Regions from separate parts of the Cellvibrio zantedeschiae genome, predicted to be linked through region 1. Evidence: predicted binding sites of a transcription regulator. Region 1 holds the regulator's gene; each other region holds the start of a gene.
The links. Region 1 encodes sigma-54, which starts transcription at its own class of promoters, with help from an activator protein. Its sites were predicted from a motif close to TGGCACANNNNTTGCNNT; they were not measured.
Positions count from the first base shown of each region.

Region 2: IE104_RS08410 (motility associated factor glycosyltransferase family protein) is a predicted target of sigma-54. The motif match lies at 3,363-3,380, and genes of this name have one in related genera.
Region 3: flgF (flagellar basal-body rod protein FlgF) is a predicted target of sigma-54. The motif match lies at 2,692-2,709, and genes of this name have one in related genera.

Region 1 covers NZ_BMYZ01000001.1:508,093-513,175, reverse strand. The annotation lists gene lptA (lipopolysaccharide transport periplasmic protein LptA) at 1-346, shown strand, start outside; gene lptB (LPS export ABC transporter ATP-binding protein) at 350-1,075, shown strand; gene IE104_RS02290 (RNA polymerase factor sigma-54) at 1,262-2,908, shown strand; gene hpf (ribosome hibernation-promoting factor, HPF/YfiA family) at 2,978-3,268, shown strand; gene IE104_RS02280 (PTS sugar transporter subunit IIA) at 3,283-3,729, shown strand; gene rapZ (RNase adapter RapZ) at 3,789-4,658, shown strand; gene IE104_RS02270 (HPr family phosphocarrier protein) at 4,661-4,930, shown strand; gene yjgA (ribosome biogenesis factor YjgA) at 5,041-5,083, shown strand, end outside.
Region 2 covers NZ_BMYZ01000001.1:1,885,250-1,890,332, forward strand. The annotation lists gene IE104_RS08400 (SMP-30/gluconolactonase/LRE family protein) at 1-126, opposite strand, end outside; gene acnB (bifunctional aconitate hydratase 2/2-methylisocitrate dehydratase) at 517-3,135, shown strand; gene IE104_RS08410 (motility associated factor glycosyltransferase family protein) at 3,429-5,083, shown strand, end outside.
Region 3 covers NZ_BMYZ01000001.1:1,921,797-1,926,879, reverse strand. The annotation lists gene IE104_RS08530 (flagellar hook-basal body complex protein) at 43-2,493, shown strand; gene flgF (flagellar basal-body rod protein FlgF) at 2,782-3,525, shown strand; gene flgG (flagellar basal-body rod protein FlgG) at 3,565-4,353, shown strand; gene flgH (flagellar basal body L-ring protein FlgH) at 4,376-5,071, shown strand.

The DNA.
Region 1 (5,083 bases):
CGATGTGAAGCTAATCCAGGGCACGCTGGAAATTACTGCGCAAAAAATTCATGTTCGCAAGGACAAGGATCAGGAAGAAGAATCATTCACCGCTGAAGGCAGCCCTGCCCACTACCAGCAACAACCGGAAGCCGGTAAGCCCATTATTCACGCCGAGGCAGGCACGATTCATTACAACGTAAAAACCGAGCAATTGGTGTTGGATAAAAACGTATCTATTGAACAAAACGGTTCGGTTACCAAAGCAGGACACGTGGATTACGACATTAAGAGCCAAACGGCGAAGTTTTCCGGTACTGGCCGTGTCGAAACGGTAATTCCTGCAAAACCAGAGAAAAAAGAATAACCCATGGCCAGCCTCCACGCGCAACACCTTGCCAAGAGCTATAAAAAACGCAAAGTCGTTATCAATGTTTCAGTTTCCGTTAGCAGCGGCCAAATTGTTGGCCTGTTAGGACCTAACGGCGCCGGTAAAACTACCTGTTTTTATATGATTGCCGGCTTGGTGGAAGCCGACAATGGCCGCGTATTAATTGATGATTTGGATATCACCAACTTGCCTATTCACGGCCGCGCCCGTGCCGGTATTGGATACTTGCCACAAGAAGCGTCTATTTTCCGCAAGCTCAGCGTTGCCGATAACATCATGGCGATTCTTGAAACCCGCAAAGACCTTAACCGCAAGCAGCGCCTGGCGAAAATGGAATCCTTACTGCAAGAATTCCACATCACCCATATTCGCGACAGCCTCGGTATGTCGCTATCAGGTGGTGAACGTCGCCGCGTGGAAATTGCCCGTGCCTTGGCGACAGATCCAAAATTTATCCTGCTCGACGAACCTTTTGCGGGCGTTGACCCCATCTCGGTTGCCGACATCAAAGAAATTGTTCGCCACCTAAAAGATCGCGGCATTGGCGTGTTAATCACCGACCACAACGTGCGCGAAACCCTCGACATTTGCGAAACAGCATTCATTGTTAGCGAAGGTCATATCATTGCCAGCGGTAGCTCTTCCGTTATTCTCGCCAACGATAAAGTTCGTCAGGTTTACCTTGGCGAAGACTTCAAACTTTAAGCTTTTCGTCGTCCATTTCCTTGACAAATTAAAATCCTTAACCATTAGGCATAAAGATTGCTTTAAATATTTCCCTTTAGCGCCATTGAGTTATTGCCTAGTCGTCAAACCCTGACTAAACTCCATCTAACAGTGTTTAGTTTTTTGCTCGCCTCTTTCGCTAGCTAAGGGTTTTTCGTTCGAATAATGAAGCAATCTCTACAACTCAAGCTCGGTCAACAACTGACCATGACCCCGCAGTTGCAACAAGCGATTCGCCTGTTGCAATTATCGACCTTAGATCTCCAACAAGAAATTCAGGAAGCTCTTGATTCCAACCCCATGTTGGAAGTGGAAGATAGCTTTGATACTCCGTCATCATCCAATACCGAATTTGAAGACAGCGACTACGCTCGCACCCAGGAAATAGCAGCCACCAGCGATAGCGGTACCGACGATTTTAGCGAGAGCTATTCCGGTGAGATGACGTACAACGAATCCAGCAGCGAAAAGTTTGGCGATGAAAGCTTTGGCGAAACCAATTTTGGTGACAGCGATGGCTTCAGAGAAAGCGAAAGTTTTACTGACACCGATAACTACGCCGGCACAGATGATTACAGCGAAAGCGCAACCGAATGGAACGAAGCCATTCCTGCCGATTTACCCGTAGATACCAGTTGGGATGACGTATACCAAACCAGCCAATCCAGTGGATCTACCAATTACGAAAACGACGACAACGATTTTGAAAGTCGCCGCGCCGCTACTGATTCGCTGTACGACCACCTTATGTGGCAACTCAATCTCACGCCTATGTCTGATCGCGACCGCATAATTGCCATGGCAATTATTGATGCGGTTGAACCTAGCGGAATGCTATCAGTCACATTAGAAGACATTTTCAGTGGCCTGATCACCGAATGGGATGATTTGGAGCTGGATGAAGTGGAAGCGGTTCAGCACCGCATCCAACAGTTTGATCCTTGCGGCGCCTGCAGCCAAAACCTGGCCGAATGCTTGAGTGTGCAGCTGCAACAATTCGATGCTTCAACGCCCTTTTTGGCCGAAGCAAAACTCATTGCCAAACAATATTTACCACTACTGGCAAGCCGCGATTTCCGCCAGTTAATGCGCAGGACCAAACTTAAAGAGGATGAGCTTAGCCAAGCGGTAAGCTTGATTCAAAGCCTGAATCCACGCCCCGGCGACATGATTGCCAGCGGTGAAACAGAATATGTAGTGCCCGATGTTTTTGTGGAAAAACGTGAAGGCCGCTGGATGGTAGAGTTAAATCCGGAAATAGCGCCGCGTTTACGCATCAACTCTGATTATGCATCGCTGGTAAAACGTGCGGACTCCAGCAGTGACAATACATTCCTGAAAGACAATTTGCAGGAAGCGCGTTGGTTCTTGAAAAGTTTGCAAAGCCGTAACGAAACCCTGTTAAAAGTGGCCAGTTGTATCGTTGAAAAACAACGAGGCTTTTTGGAGTACGGCGCCGAAGCAATGAAGCCATTGGTACTGCATGATATTGCGGAAATTGTTGAGATGCATGAATCGACTATTTCGCGCGTGACTACGCAAAAATTTATGCACACACCGCAAGGTATTTTTGAACTGAAATATTTTTTCTCCAGCCATGTGAGCACAGATTCCGGTGGCGAATGTTCTTCCACAGCCATTCGCGCCCTGATCAAAAAGCTGGTGAGCGCGGAGAACCCTAAAAAACCACTAAGCGATAGCAAAATTACCGATCTACTCGGCGAACAAGGCATTCAGGTTGCACGCCGCACCATTGCTAAATATCGCGAGTCGCTCAACATTCCGCCATCGAATGAGCGCAAAACACTTTAACTGAAAATATTAAGCTGGAAATATTTTGTGAGTGCATTTGGCACTCATGTAACCACCGAGGATGTATCTATGCAAATAAATGTCAGTGGCCACCACGTAGAAGTTACCGAATCAATGAGAGATTACGTGATCAGCAAATTGGAGCGTTTAAGCAATCATCACGACCGCATCACTAATACTCACGTTATTCTTTCGGTTGATAAACTCGAACAAAAAGCGGAAGCCACTTTACACGTTAGCGGAAAAGATATTTTTGCCGATGCCACAGATCCCGATCTATATACAGCAATAGATTCCCTGGCCGACAAATTGGATCGCCAGCTAATTAAACATAAAGAAAAGATGCGCAGCCATCGCTAAAAGCTCGGACAACTATGCAAATTCAATCACTGTTAACACCCGAACGCGCTTGCAGTAGCCTTGAGGCCAGCAGCAAACGACGCGCATTGGAATTACTTGCAGAAGTTATTGCGCAAGATATTTCAACCATTGATGCCGATGATTTAGTGCGTCGGTTTCTTGCGCGCGAGCGTTTGGGGTCAACAGGCGTTGGGCACGGCATTGCAATCCCGCACTGCCGCATCAATAACAGCGCGGGTGCTATAGGTGCACTTATTACGCTAAAGCATCCCGTTGAATTCGATTCTATCGACAATGAACCTGTCGATATTTTATTTGCCATGCTGGTGCCAGAAGATTCACACGCAGAACATTTGAAAAATTTGGCCGCTCTGGCCGGTGCATTAACACGCAGTGAGTTTCGCCAGCGTTTACGTGCCGCCAGCGACAACAGCACACTTTACGAAGCAGCCATCAGCTGATTATTTTTAAGCTCCAGGTTTTTTGAACCAAATCGATTTGGTTCATATAGGGAAACATTATGCAGTTAGTGATTGTGAGCGGATTATCCGGCTCAGGCAAAAGTACCGCCCTACACGTGTTGGAAGACGTGGGGTACAACTGCATTGATAATTTACCTGTAAGCCTGTTGCCCGCACTGGTTGCACAAATCGAAATCCACAAAGACGACCAACATAAATTCGCGATTGGTATAGATGTTCGCAACGCCTGGAAAGACTTGCAAATATTCCCGCAAATGATCAGCACCCTGAAAGAGGCACACCTGCCCTTCACGGTGATTTTTTTGGACTCCCAATCGTCTGTATTGATCCAGCGCTTTAGCGAAACACGCCGCAAGCATCCGCTCAGCGACAAACACACCAATTTGGCTGAGGCGATTGCGAACGAACAGGAATTGCTGGAACCTATTCGCGATACCGCGGATCAAATTATTGATACCAGCCATTTGACCCTGCATGAACTGCGCGATTTGGTGAAAGAGCGCGTAGTCGGCCGCAGCCAGTCCAGCATGGCGATATTGTTTGAATCTTTTGGCTTTAAACATGGCATCCCGGTAAATGCAGATCTCGTCTTTGACGCGCGCTGCCTGCCGAATCCTCACTGGAAACCCAATCTTCGCCCCTTGACGGGTAAAGATAAGGACGTGATTGAGTTTTTGGAAGCAGAAGACGCCGTGAATGAGATGTATCAGGACATAGAAGACTTTATGAGCCGCTGGCTGCCACGTTATCAAGCCAACAACCGCAGCTACATTACCGTTGCGGTGGGCTGTACCGGCGGACAACACCGCTCTGTGTACTTGAGCGAACGGCTCAAAGCGCATTTTAATGAACAATTTGGCGATGTGCAGGTGCGTCATCGCGATATAAACAAACACAAGAAAAATTAACTATGTTAACGGAAACCATTCCTATTATTAACAAACGCGGCCTGCACGCTCGTGCTGCTGCCAAGTTTGCTACTTTAGCGGCCCAGTTTGGCTGCCGTAGCCAAGCTCGCACAAACGGTAGCTGGGTAGATGCAAAAAGCGTTATGTCCCTGATGCTATTGGCCGCAACCCAGGGTACCAACCTTGAAGTGTCAACCGAAGGTGATGACGAAACCCAGGCAATGGACGCTATTAGAGCCTTAATTAACAACCGCTTTGAGGAAGATGAATAGAATTTGCTGCCAAACAAAGGTTGTTATTTGCAGCTGGTTCACCTACCCTGTGCGCCCTTTTTGATCAGCATCTGCAAGCAACACCGGTAACACTCCGTTTAGGCAATCCTATGGTTTACAAATACGACGACATCAACCCCGACGACTACATCA
Region 2 (5,083 bases), 1.4 Mb from region 1:
TGTGGACGAGCTGGTATTTACCACGCTGGCAACCGGCTCAGATTTTTTTTGCTCACAGCCAGCCAAACCGAATACCGCCAAGCTGGAGGCAGCCAAAAACACAAACGATGATTTCGTTATTTTCATGGGAATATTTACCTTAATAGTAACCGTTAGATTAATTGGGTTTTATTCTTGGCAAGTGTTTTGGATATCAATAAACCAAAGCGCCTCAGTTTTCGACATCTCGTATTTGTAGGGACGCAAACATACCACATGGCCCCGGCAAAATCCTGAACTCGCCACTGAAAATACGAGAGACGTCCGGAGTTTGTACGTATTACAAACACCCGGGAGGTGTGATTAAGTGCTGCGAATAGCGCATCCGAGTTAACAGCGTCTAATGCATCATGTATACTTCACGCCCGATTAAACGCTCTTGCCAGAGTAATTAATTCATCCGTGAAGGTCACGGATAGTCTCTTGCCGCAGAGATCCTGCATGCGAGAGTAAAAACCACCCAATGAGGATAAAATTGTGCTTGAAGCCTACCGTAAACACGTCGCTGAACGCGCCGCCGAAGGTGTTCCACCAAAACCACTTAACGCTGAACAAGTTGCTGGATTGGTCGAATTACTCAAGAACCCACCTGCTGGTGAAAATGAAGTTCTGTTAGACCTGATCACCAACCGCGTTCCACCAGGCGTTGACGAAGCCGCCTACGTTAAAGCCGCTTTCCTAAGCGCAATTGCCAAAGGCGAAGACAAATCCCCCCTCATTGATAAACCTCTCGCTGTAAAACTCCTGGGCATGATGCTTGGCGGTTACAACATCGAAACCTTAGTCGGCCTGTTAGATAGCCCTGAGTTAGGCAAACTCGCTGCCCAAGAATTGAAACACACATTGCTGATGTTTGATGCCTTCCACGACGTGGAAGAAAAAGCCAAAGCCGGCAATGCAAACGCTAAAGAATTGATCCAAAGCTGGGCTGATGGCGAATGGTTCACCAGCAAGCCAAAAGTAGCTGAAAGCACCAAGCTCACCGTGTTCAAAGTGACTGGCGAAACCAACACTGACGATCTGTCCCCTGCTCCAGATGCATGGTCTCGTCCTGACATTCCATTGCACTCATTGGCCATGTTCAAAATGGCACGCGATGGCATTACTCCAGATCAACCGGGTACTGTTGGTCCTATCAAGCAAATCGAAGCACTGAAAACCAAAGGTTTCCCATTGGCATTCGTGGGTGACGTTGTAGGTACTGGTTCTTCACGTAAATCTGCAACCAACTCTGTACTTTGGTTCATCGGTGAAGACATTCCTGGCGTACCTAACAAGCGTACCGGTGGTGTGTGCATCGGCGGCAAAGTAGCCCCGATTTTCTACAACACCATGGAAGACGCCGGTGCTTTGGTATTCGAAGCTCCTGTTGACCTGCTGAACACTGGTGATGTGATTGAGATTCGCCCTTACGAAGGCAAAATCCTGAACGGTGAAACCGGCGCAGTGATTTCTGAATTCAGCCTCAAGTCCGATGTATTGTTGGACGAAGTACAAGCTGGCGGTCGTATTCCTTTGATCGTTGGCCGTGGTTTGACCACCAAAGCGCGCGCATCTTTAGGTTTGCCACCAAGCACGCTGTTTCGCTTGCCACAAGCTCCGGCTGACACTGGCAAAGGCTACACTTTGGCCCAGAAAATGGTTGGTAAAGCATGCGGCGTAACTGGCATTCGTCCAGGAACTTACTGTGAGCCTTACATGACTACCGTGGGCTCACAAGATACCACCGGCCCAATGACTCGTGACGAGTTGAAGGATCTGGCGTGCCTAGGCTTCTCTGCCGATTTGACCATGCAGTCTTTCTGCCACACAGCGGCTTATCCGAAGCCAGTAGATATCGAAACCCAACACACATTGCCTGACTTCATTATGACCCGCGGTGGCGTTTCCCTGCGTCCAGGCGACGGTATTATCCACTCATGGTTGAACCGTATGTTGTTGCCAGACACTGTTGGTACTGGTGGCGATTCTCACACCCGTTTCCCAATTGGTATTTCATTCCCGGCTGGTTCTGGTCTGGTAGCATTCGCGGCGGCAACCGGTGTTATGCCATTGGATATGCCTGAATCTGTTCTCGTTCGCTTCAAAGGCGACCTGCAACCAGGCGTTACTCTGCGTGACCTGGTAAATGCGATTCCTCTTTATGCCATCAAAGCTGGTTTGTTGACTGTTGAGAAGAAAGGCAAGAAGAACATTTTCTCTGGCCGTATCCTCGAAGTTGAGGGCTTGCCAAACCTGAAAGTAGAACAAGCATTTGAAATTTCTGACGCATCAGCTGAGCGCTCCGCAGCTGGTTGTACTATCAAGCTGGATAAAGCTCCAATCATCGAGTACATGACCTCCAACATCACCATGTTGCGCTGGATGATCGAACAAGGTTACGGCGATGTACGTACCCTTGAGCGTCGTGCGCAGAAGATGGAAGCCTGGATTGCCAACCCTGAATTGATGGAAGCTGATAAAGACGCAGAATATGCGGCGATTATCGACATTGATTTGGCGGACATCAAAGAGCCAATCCTCGCCTGCCCGAACGACCCGGACGATGTGAAAGTATTGTCAGACGTTCAAGGTGCGAAGATTGACGAAGTCTTTATCGGTTCGTGCATGACCAACATCGGCCACTTCCGCGCTGCTGGTAAGTTGTTGAATGCCACTAAAGACGCGCTGTCTACCCGCTTGTGGATCGCCCCTCCAACCAAGATGGATCAACACCAATTGGTTGAAGAAGGCTACTACAGCATTTTCGGCACTAAAGGCGCTCGTACCGAGATGCCGGGCTGCTCACTCTGCATGGGTAACCAGGCGCGCGTAGCGAAAAACTCTACCGTTGTTTCAACATCTACTCGTAACTTCCCCAACCGTTTGGGTGAAGGTGCTGATGTGTATTTGGCATCTGCTGAATTGGCCGCTGTTGCTGCCATCCTTGGTAAGCTGCCAACGCCAGAAGAGTACTTGAGCTACGCCAATAAGTTGAACAGCATGAGCAGCGATATTTATCGTTACCTCAACTTCAACGAAATCGAAAGCTACCAACACGCCGCCGACGAAGGCAAGCGTATTGCTGCTGTAGAAATCCAAACCGTAGCGATCTAATTCGTACATCTGCGCCGCTCCTGCGCATCCATGCGCCTGCGGCATACGACCGCCACGGATGGTGGAAGTGCAAAAAATGCAGGAGCAATTTTTTGTCCGTTCATTCTGAACATAAAAACCCGCTCCGGCGGGTTTTTTATTGGGCGCGAAATAGTCGTCTAATTACATATAAGAGAAAAGTATTTATAACAAATAATGGCGTAAGCCCCAATCCGACCTATACTTTTTGGCATAGACCGTGCAATTCCACAAGCAACACTTCTTTTTGTCAAAATCTTGTCGGCGACTACTTTATGGATACTATTGAGCAACTTCTCAAGCAAGCAGAGACCCAGCATAAAATTATTGAACTCAATATGATGTTCTCTAAAAACATGGAATTCTTCCGTGAAGCCCTGCCAAACATCTATGAACAATTCAAAGATTATCAACCCACCGATATTAAAATTGTTATTCAGGAAGATGGCTCTCTCGACCTTGCCAACATCAATATCGACAACAAATTAGTGTACGGCTGCGACCCTGTTCGCTTTGCGGAAGAAACCGTTGCCGGCTTCCTCGCAAATCCTTTAGCACAACGTTTGAATCCTGATGAAACTGATGTTTTGAATATGGATATCGAATCCCATACGCCGAACATCAATAAAATTATCCGGGACCTCAAAGCACAAAACACCGATCACAGCCGCGTGCCGCTCGATAGCCGAACTGAATTTGTATTTATGTTGGGCGTGGGATTGGGTTATCAAATTACCGAGCTACTAAAACATACGGACATTCAACATCTGGTTATCGCAGAAACTAATCTTGATATTTTCTTTGCATCTTTGCACACACTGGATTGGCAAGGACTTAATGATAAATTCAGCGCTCGCTACAAAACATTGAATTTAATTTTAGGACAAACACCGGATATGTTTATCCACATGGTGTCGCATCACGCCAAGCAAATTGGTGTATTTAATCTAGCGAAACCTTACGTATTTACACATTTATCGAGCCAGGAACTAACTTCTGCTACCATAAAATTTTTACAAAATGTTCCAATTATTGCAGGTGCACTTGGCTATTTTGATGATGAAAAAGTAGGTTTGACCCACTCCATCAATAACTTTAAAGCCAAAATACCGTTTATGAAAAACCACGGTTTCCTGTCCAAAAAATTTGTGACAAAACCGGTATTCTTAATTGCTAATGGGCCATCCTTGGATCATGCAAAAGATTTCATTGCAGAGAACCGCGATAAAGCTATATTAGTGTCCTGCGGCAGCTCCTTAAGCTCACTCTTTAAATTGGGAATTAAACCTGATTTCCACGTAGAGCTGGAACGTACACATCCTATTAAAGAATGGATCGATGTGACAACCACACAAGAATTCCGCGATGGCATTACCCTATTGGCAGTGAACACCGTTCACCCCGATTTGCCCAAACTGTTTAATACCACGGGCATGGCATTGAAATACAACGACCTGGGTGGAACATTCATTGAAAAATATATTTCGGACGATGAGTTTTCGGTAACCTTGGGAGCTTGCAACCCTACAGTTTCCAACGCAGGGCTTTCATTTTGTGCAGCATTAGGTTTTACCAATATTTATATATTTGGCATCGACCTTGGATTCCCGGAAGGTGGAAAGCACCACTCTGCCCACAGTTTCCACTACGACATTAAAGATGAAGATATTGATTCATTCCAGCTGGCAATGCCGGAAGATGATATTGATTTTAAATTGCCAGCAAACTTTGGTGGAAATGTTATTTCAAATCCACTCTTCCTACGGTCCAAACTTTCTTTAGAGTCAATTTTAAAAGACTGCAAAGAAATAAATTGCTACAACACTTGTAACGGTGTCCTCATCGAAAGAGCTACGCCCACTAAAGTTACCGAGATAGATACAAGTACCTGGAAGCCTTTTAACAAAAAGGAATTCACCCAAAAGCTATA
Region 3 (5,083 bases), 1.4 Mb from region 1:
GCTATCCATTAGCCACTAGCAACTCACATGTAGGAGCACGTCATGTCATTTAACACAGGTCTCAGCGGTATTCGCGCAGCCAACACCGATTTAAGTGTAACCGGCAATAACATTGCAAACGCGGGCACAATTGGTTTTAAAAGTTCGCGTGCGGAATTTGGTGACGTGTATACGAGTTCGCTTTTAGGCGGTGGTTCAAACACTGCTGGTAGCGGTGTAACTACTCTGACTTTGCGCCAAGCATTCGGCCAGGGCAACTTAAAGTTCACGCAAAATGCGATGGACTTGTCAGTAAACGGCGCAGGTTTTTTTGTATTGAATGGCAATGACGGCCAATTGTTTTCACGCGCTGGTGCATTCGGTTTGGATAAAGATGGCAACATCGTCAATAGCACTGGTGCAAGCCTGCAAGGTTTTGCTGCAGATGCTGATGGCAACGTGGGTGGTATTCTCACCAAATTAAAAGTAGACGTTAGCACTCAAGCACCGCGCCAAACTACGGGTGTGAACGCAGCTTATAACGTAGATGCCAACTCAAAAGTATTAAAGACAACCGGTAGCAGTTTTGTGAGCGATGGTTCTGCTATTGGTGTGGTAAAAAACAGTATTAAAGTTGCCACTACACAAACTTACACACTTACACCTGCATTGCCTTCTACCGCAGGTACATTGACAACGCCATTAAACTTTACCACCAACCCTACAGCATTTCGTTTAACCTTAACTCCACCAGCACCGGCATTGGCGACTACTGTTGATATTACTTTAAACAACGGCACCGCTACTAAATTGCAAGAAGTTGCGGATTTAATTAACAGCGCAAACTATACCGCAGCAACGCCAGCAAACTTTGTGGCTGTTGTTAATGGTGCAAATATTGAATTTAGGGAAGGTAGCAAAGGTGTTCCTTCAACAATTGCGGTAGGTGTGATTCCTCCTGCCGTTGCTATGGCAACACCCGCAAACGCCTTGAGTGCTGGTTTAGGTGGTATGGCTTTAACTACTACAGGCCAACCTGCTGTTACTAACGGTTATGCTGCACAAAATTTGGTAATTCAATCACCTAGCGGCGCTTTGGTTAATTTCACCAGTGCTGCCGGAGCATCTGCTTCTGAAATTGCCTCCAAATTAAATGATTTGGCTGGCATCAGTGCGACAGCGACAACTCATGCAAAAATTTTAAAAGAAGATACTGCAACCGTTGCAACAGAATTTGATAACACCAATGGAAATTTAATTCTAAACGGTGTGCGTTTAACTGCTCTCACCATGAGTGGCTTGGCGACTCAAATCAATTCATTAACATCAACAACTTTGCCTGGTATCACCGCCACGGTTAATGCGGCAGGTGATTTGGAAATTGAATCAAAAGTTGGTAGTGATTTAAATTTTTCTTTCAGCGATAAAGATGCATCAGGTGCTGCAGTTGCCGCCGGAACCGTAACTGTTATAGGTGCGGATGGCATAACACCATCTGTGTTGACCGGCACTGGTGTTACACCAAACGGTTTGACTAACGCGATTGTAGTGGGTGGCGATTTAAAAATTGTTATGGAATCTGGTTACGCTGTTAAAAGTTCTTCGCCTGTGGTGGGTAACTTGTTTGCACCTTTGACATCAAACAGTTTTACTCCGGTGTTGATTAACGCATTTGATCCTAACGATCCAAAATCATACAACCACGCAACATCATCAACTGTTTACGATAGTTTGGGTAATGCGCACGTAATGCGTTCTTACTTCGTAAAAGAAAAATACGACGCAAATGATGCGACCACTGTACCTAACCATTGGAAAATGTATGTACAGATTGATGGCCAAAACGTAGGTGATCCAAACCCAAGTTTGCCATCGCCAGACAATACTTTGCCGACTATGGCGTCTTACGATATTTACTATTCGGCTGACGGTACCTTAAACACGGCCTTGACCGACAGCATGTTGATTTCTAACTGGACGCCGCTCGGTGCAGATGGCAAGCCAGTAGGTGCCTTGGCTCCCTTGAACGTATTACAAGGTGGTACTACTCCTGTTGCCGAACCACCATCAAGCTCTAACTTTGTAATCGATCTGACTGGCTCTAGCCAATTCGGTAGCGCTTTCTCGGTAGAGAACCTCGACCAAAATGGTTACACCACCGGCCGTTTGGCAGGTTTGGATGTAGACAGCAAGGGTATCCTCTTTGCCCGCTTTACCAACGGTGAAGCGCAAACCCTGGGTCAGGTAGCTTTGGCTAACTTTAATAATATGGAGGGCTTGAAACCTGTGGGTAACTCCATGTGGGCACAGACCTTCGAAACGGGTGAGGCGATCATCGGTGCGCCGGGCTCTTCTTCGCTGGGGAACATCACTTCGGGCGCCTTGGAAGAATCTAATGTGGATTTGTCGGAAGAGTTGGTAAACCTGATTATTGCCCAGCGTAACTATCAGGCAAACGCCAAAACCATTGAAACCGCCAATGCGACTACCCAAACCATCATTAACCTCCGTTAATGATTTGAGTTAAACACCAAGCCTGATTCAGGCTTGGTGTCTCGCATCAGCCTATGTCTTCGGTCTAAGGTTAACCGGCAAACAGCGGAAGTTGTTTGCCGGTTGCCGCCGTTCGTTTTCCTCATTGCCGCTTTTAATGCCTCTCATAACTCATTGTTTTTAAATGAGTTATATTCTATTTGGCCGGTGTTGATCACTTGGCACCTCTCTTGCAAAACCCTGTTTAACCACAAATCTGCCAAAAAAATAGCGCTGGATTTGTAAACAGAAATTTGCGGAGAACGCATTGTGGACAGAGCCCTTTATATCGCCATGACCGGTGCCAAGAACAACATGGCAGCCCAGACGATTCGCGCCAACAACATGGCCAACCTCAATACCACCGGTTTTAAGGCTGATTTTGAGCAATCCCGCAGCATGGGTGTGTATTACGGGGATGGTCAGCCAACCCGCGCCTATGCACTTACAGAAAGCCCTCGTGCTGATTTTGAATTCGGTGCCATGCAAACCACGGGTAACCCCATGGACATTGCTATTAATGGCGAAGGCTTTATTGCCGTACAAGCGCCAGATGGCAGCGAAGCCTATACCCGCGCCGGCAATCTGGCGATTGATGCCACAGGTACTTTACGTACAGCCAATGGTTTGGCGGTGATTGGTAACTCTGGTCCTATCAGTTTGCCACCACTGGATAAGATCGAAGTGGGTTCTGACGGAACCATTTCAACTATTTCCCTTGGGCAAACTGCTGAAACCATGGTTGAAACCAACCGCATCAAGCTGGTGAAGCCCGAAGTTACCAATCTTGAAAAAGGCCCTGATGGCCTGTTCCGCCAGCGCGATGGTTTGACCGCTGCGCCTGATGCCTCCGTACGCGTTGCAAGTGGCGTACTTGAGGCCAGCAACGTGAATGCCATGAGCGAGTTCACCCAAATCATCAGCCTTGCGCGCCAATTTGATATGCAGTTGAAGTTAATGAAGACGGCAGAGGATAACTCGTCTGCTTCTGCGCAACTTTTGCAGATGTCCTAACCCATTTACGACTGAGTCAGTCTCACGAGGAATTCCATCATGATGTCATCACTGTACGTTAGTAAAACCGGGTTAGCTGCACAGGATAAACAGCTCACAACTATTTCTAACAACCTGGCGAATACCAGCACCGTAGGTTTCAAACGCGACCGCGCGGTATTTGAAGATTTGGTTTACCAAATTCAACGTCAACCTGGCGCGCAAGAAACGCAAGATTCGCAGCTGCCATCGGGTTTGCAATTGGGTACAGGTGCACGTGTTGTTGCAACCACTAAACAATTTACCCAGGGCAATTTGCAAGTGACTGAACAACCATTGGACGTTGCAATTAACGGCCGCGGTTTTCTGCAAGTATTGCAAGCAGACGGCACCATTGCTTACACCCGTAACGGTCAGTTGCAATTGAGCCAGGAAGGGCAGTTGGTTAACTCCGATGGTTTGGTTTTGGAACCAGCCATTACAGTTCCGCAAGGCGCTAACCGCATCACCATCGGCAAAGACGGCAGTGTGTTTGCATTGACTGAAGGCCAAGAAGCAACGCCACAACAATTAGGCAGCATCACTCTCACTGATTTCGTAAACCCTGCAGGCTTGCAAGCGATTGGTGGAAATTTATTTGTACAAACCGTTGCGAGCGGAACACCAACACAAGGTGCACCCGGTGAAAACGGAATGGGTATGTTATTGCAAGGCCAATTAGAAAGTTCGAACGTGGATATCGTGGAAGAAATGGTAAACATGATTACCACGCAACGCGCTTACGAAATGAATTCAAAAGTCGTTTCCACTGCCGATCAAATGTTGCAGAACATTGCTCAAAACCTTTAATTGAATCATCGAGTGTAATGCCATGAAATCTTCACGCTTAAATTCATCGCTCATAGTCACAGTTTGTGCGCTGGCTTTAGCAGGATGCATGTCCAACAACAAACCAAAACCTGGTGATCCTTATTACGCGCCTACTATTTCTTCTACGCAGGCAATGCCTCAGCGTACAGAAGGTTCGCTGTATCAGGACTCTTATGGCTTGAGTTTGTTTGGCGATAGAAAAGCACATTTCGTGGGCGACATTCTCACCATTACTTTGAACGAAAGTACGGCATCAAAAAAATCTGCCAATGTTTCAGTGAAAAAAGATAACACCCAAACATTTAACGGCGGTGCAGGTACTTTGTTGGGAACCAATCCAACACTGGGCAATATGAGCCTGGATACTAACATCGCACAAAACAGAAAGTTCGGTGGTAATTCCGGCGCAGACCAAAGCAACAGCTTGCAAGGCAATATCACTGTGACCGTTGCAGAGATTATGCCTAACGGAAATTTAATGGTGCGCGGTGAAAAGTGGATCACTTTAAATAGTGGTGATGAATTTATCCGCATCAGCGGCATTGTTCGCCCTGATGATGTTGCGCCAGACAACACAGTTGTATCCACTCGTTTAGCTAATGCAAAAATTTCTTACAGCGGCACTGGTTCATTAGCAGAGTCGCAAAACATGGGTTGGTTGGCGAAATTCTTTAATGGTCCGATTTGGCCGTTTTAATCTTGTTGTTTA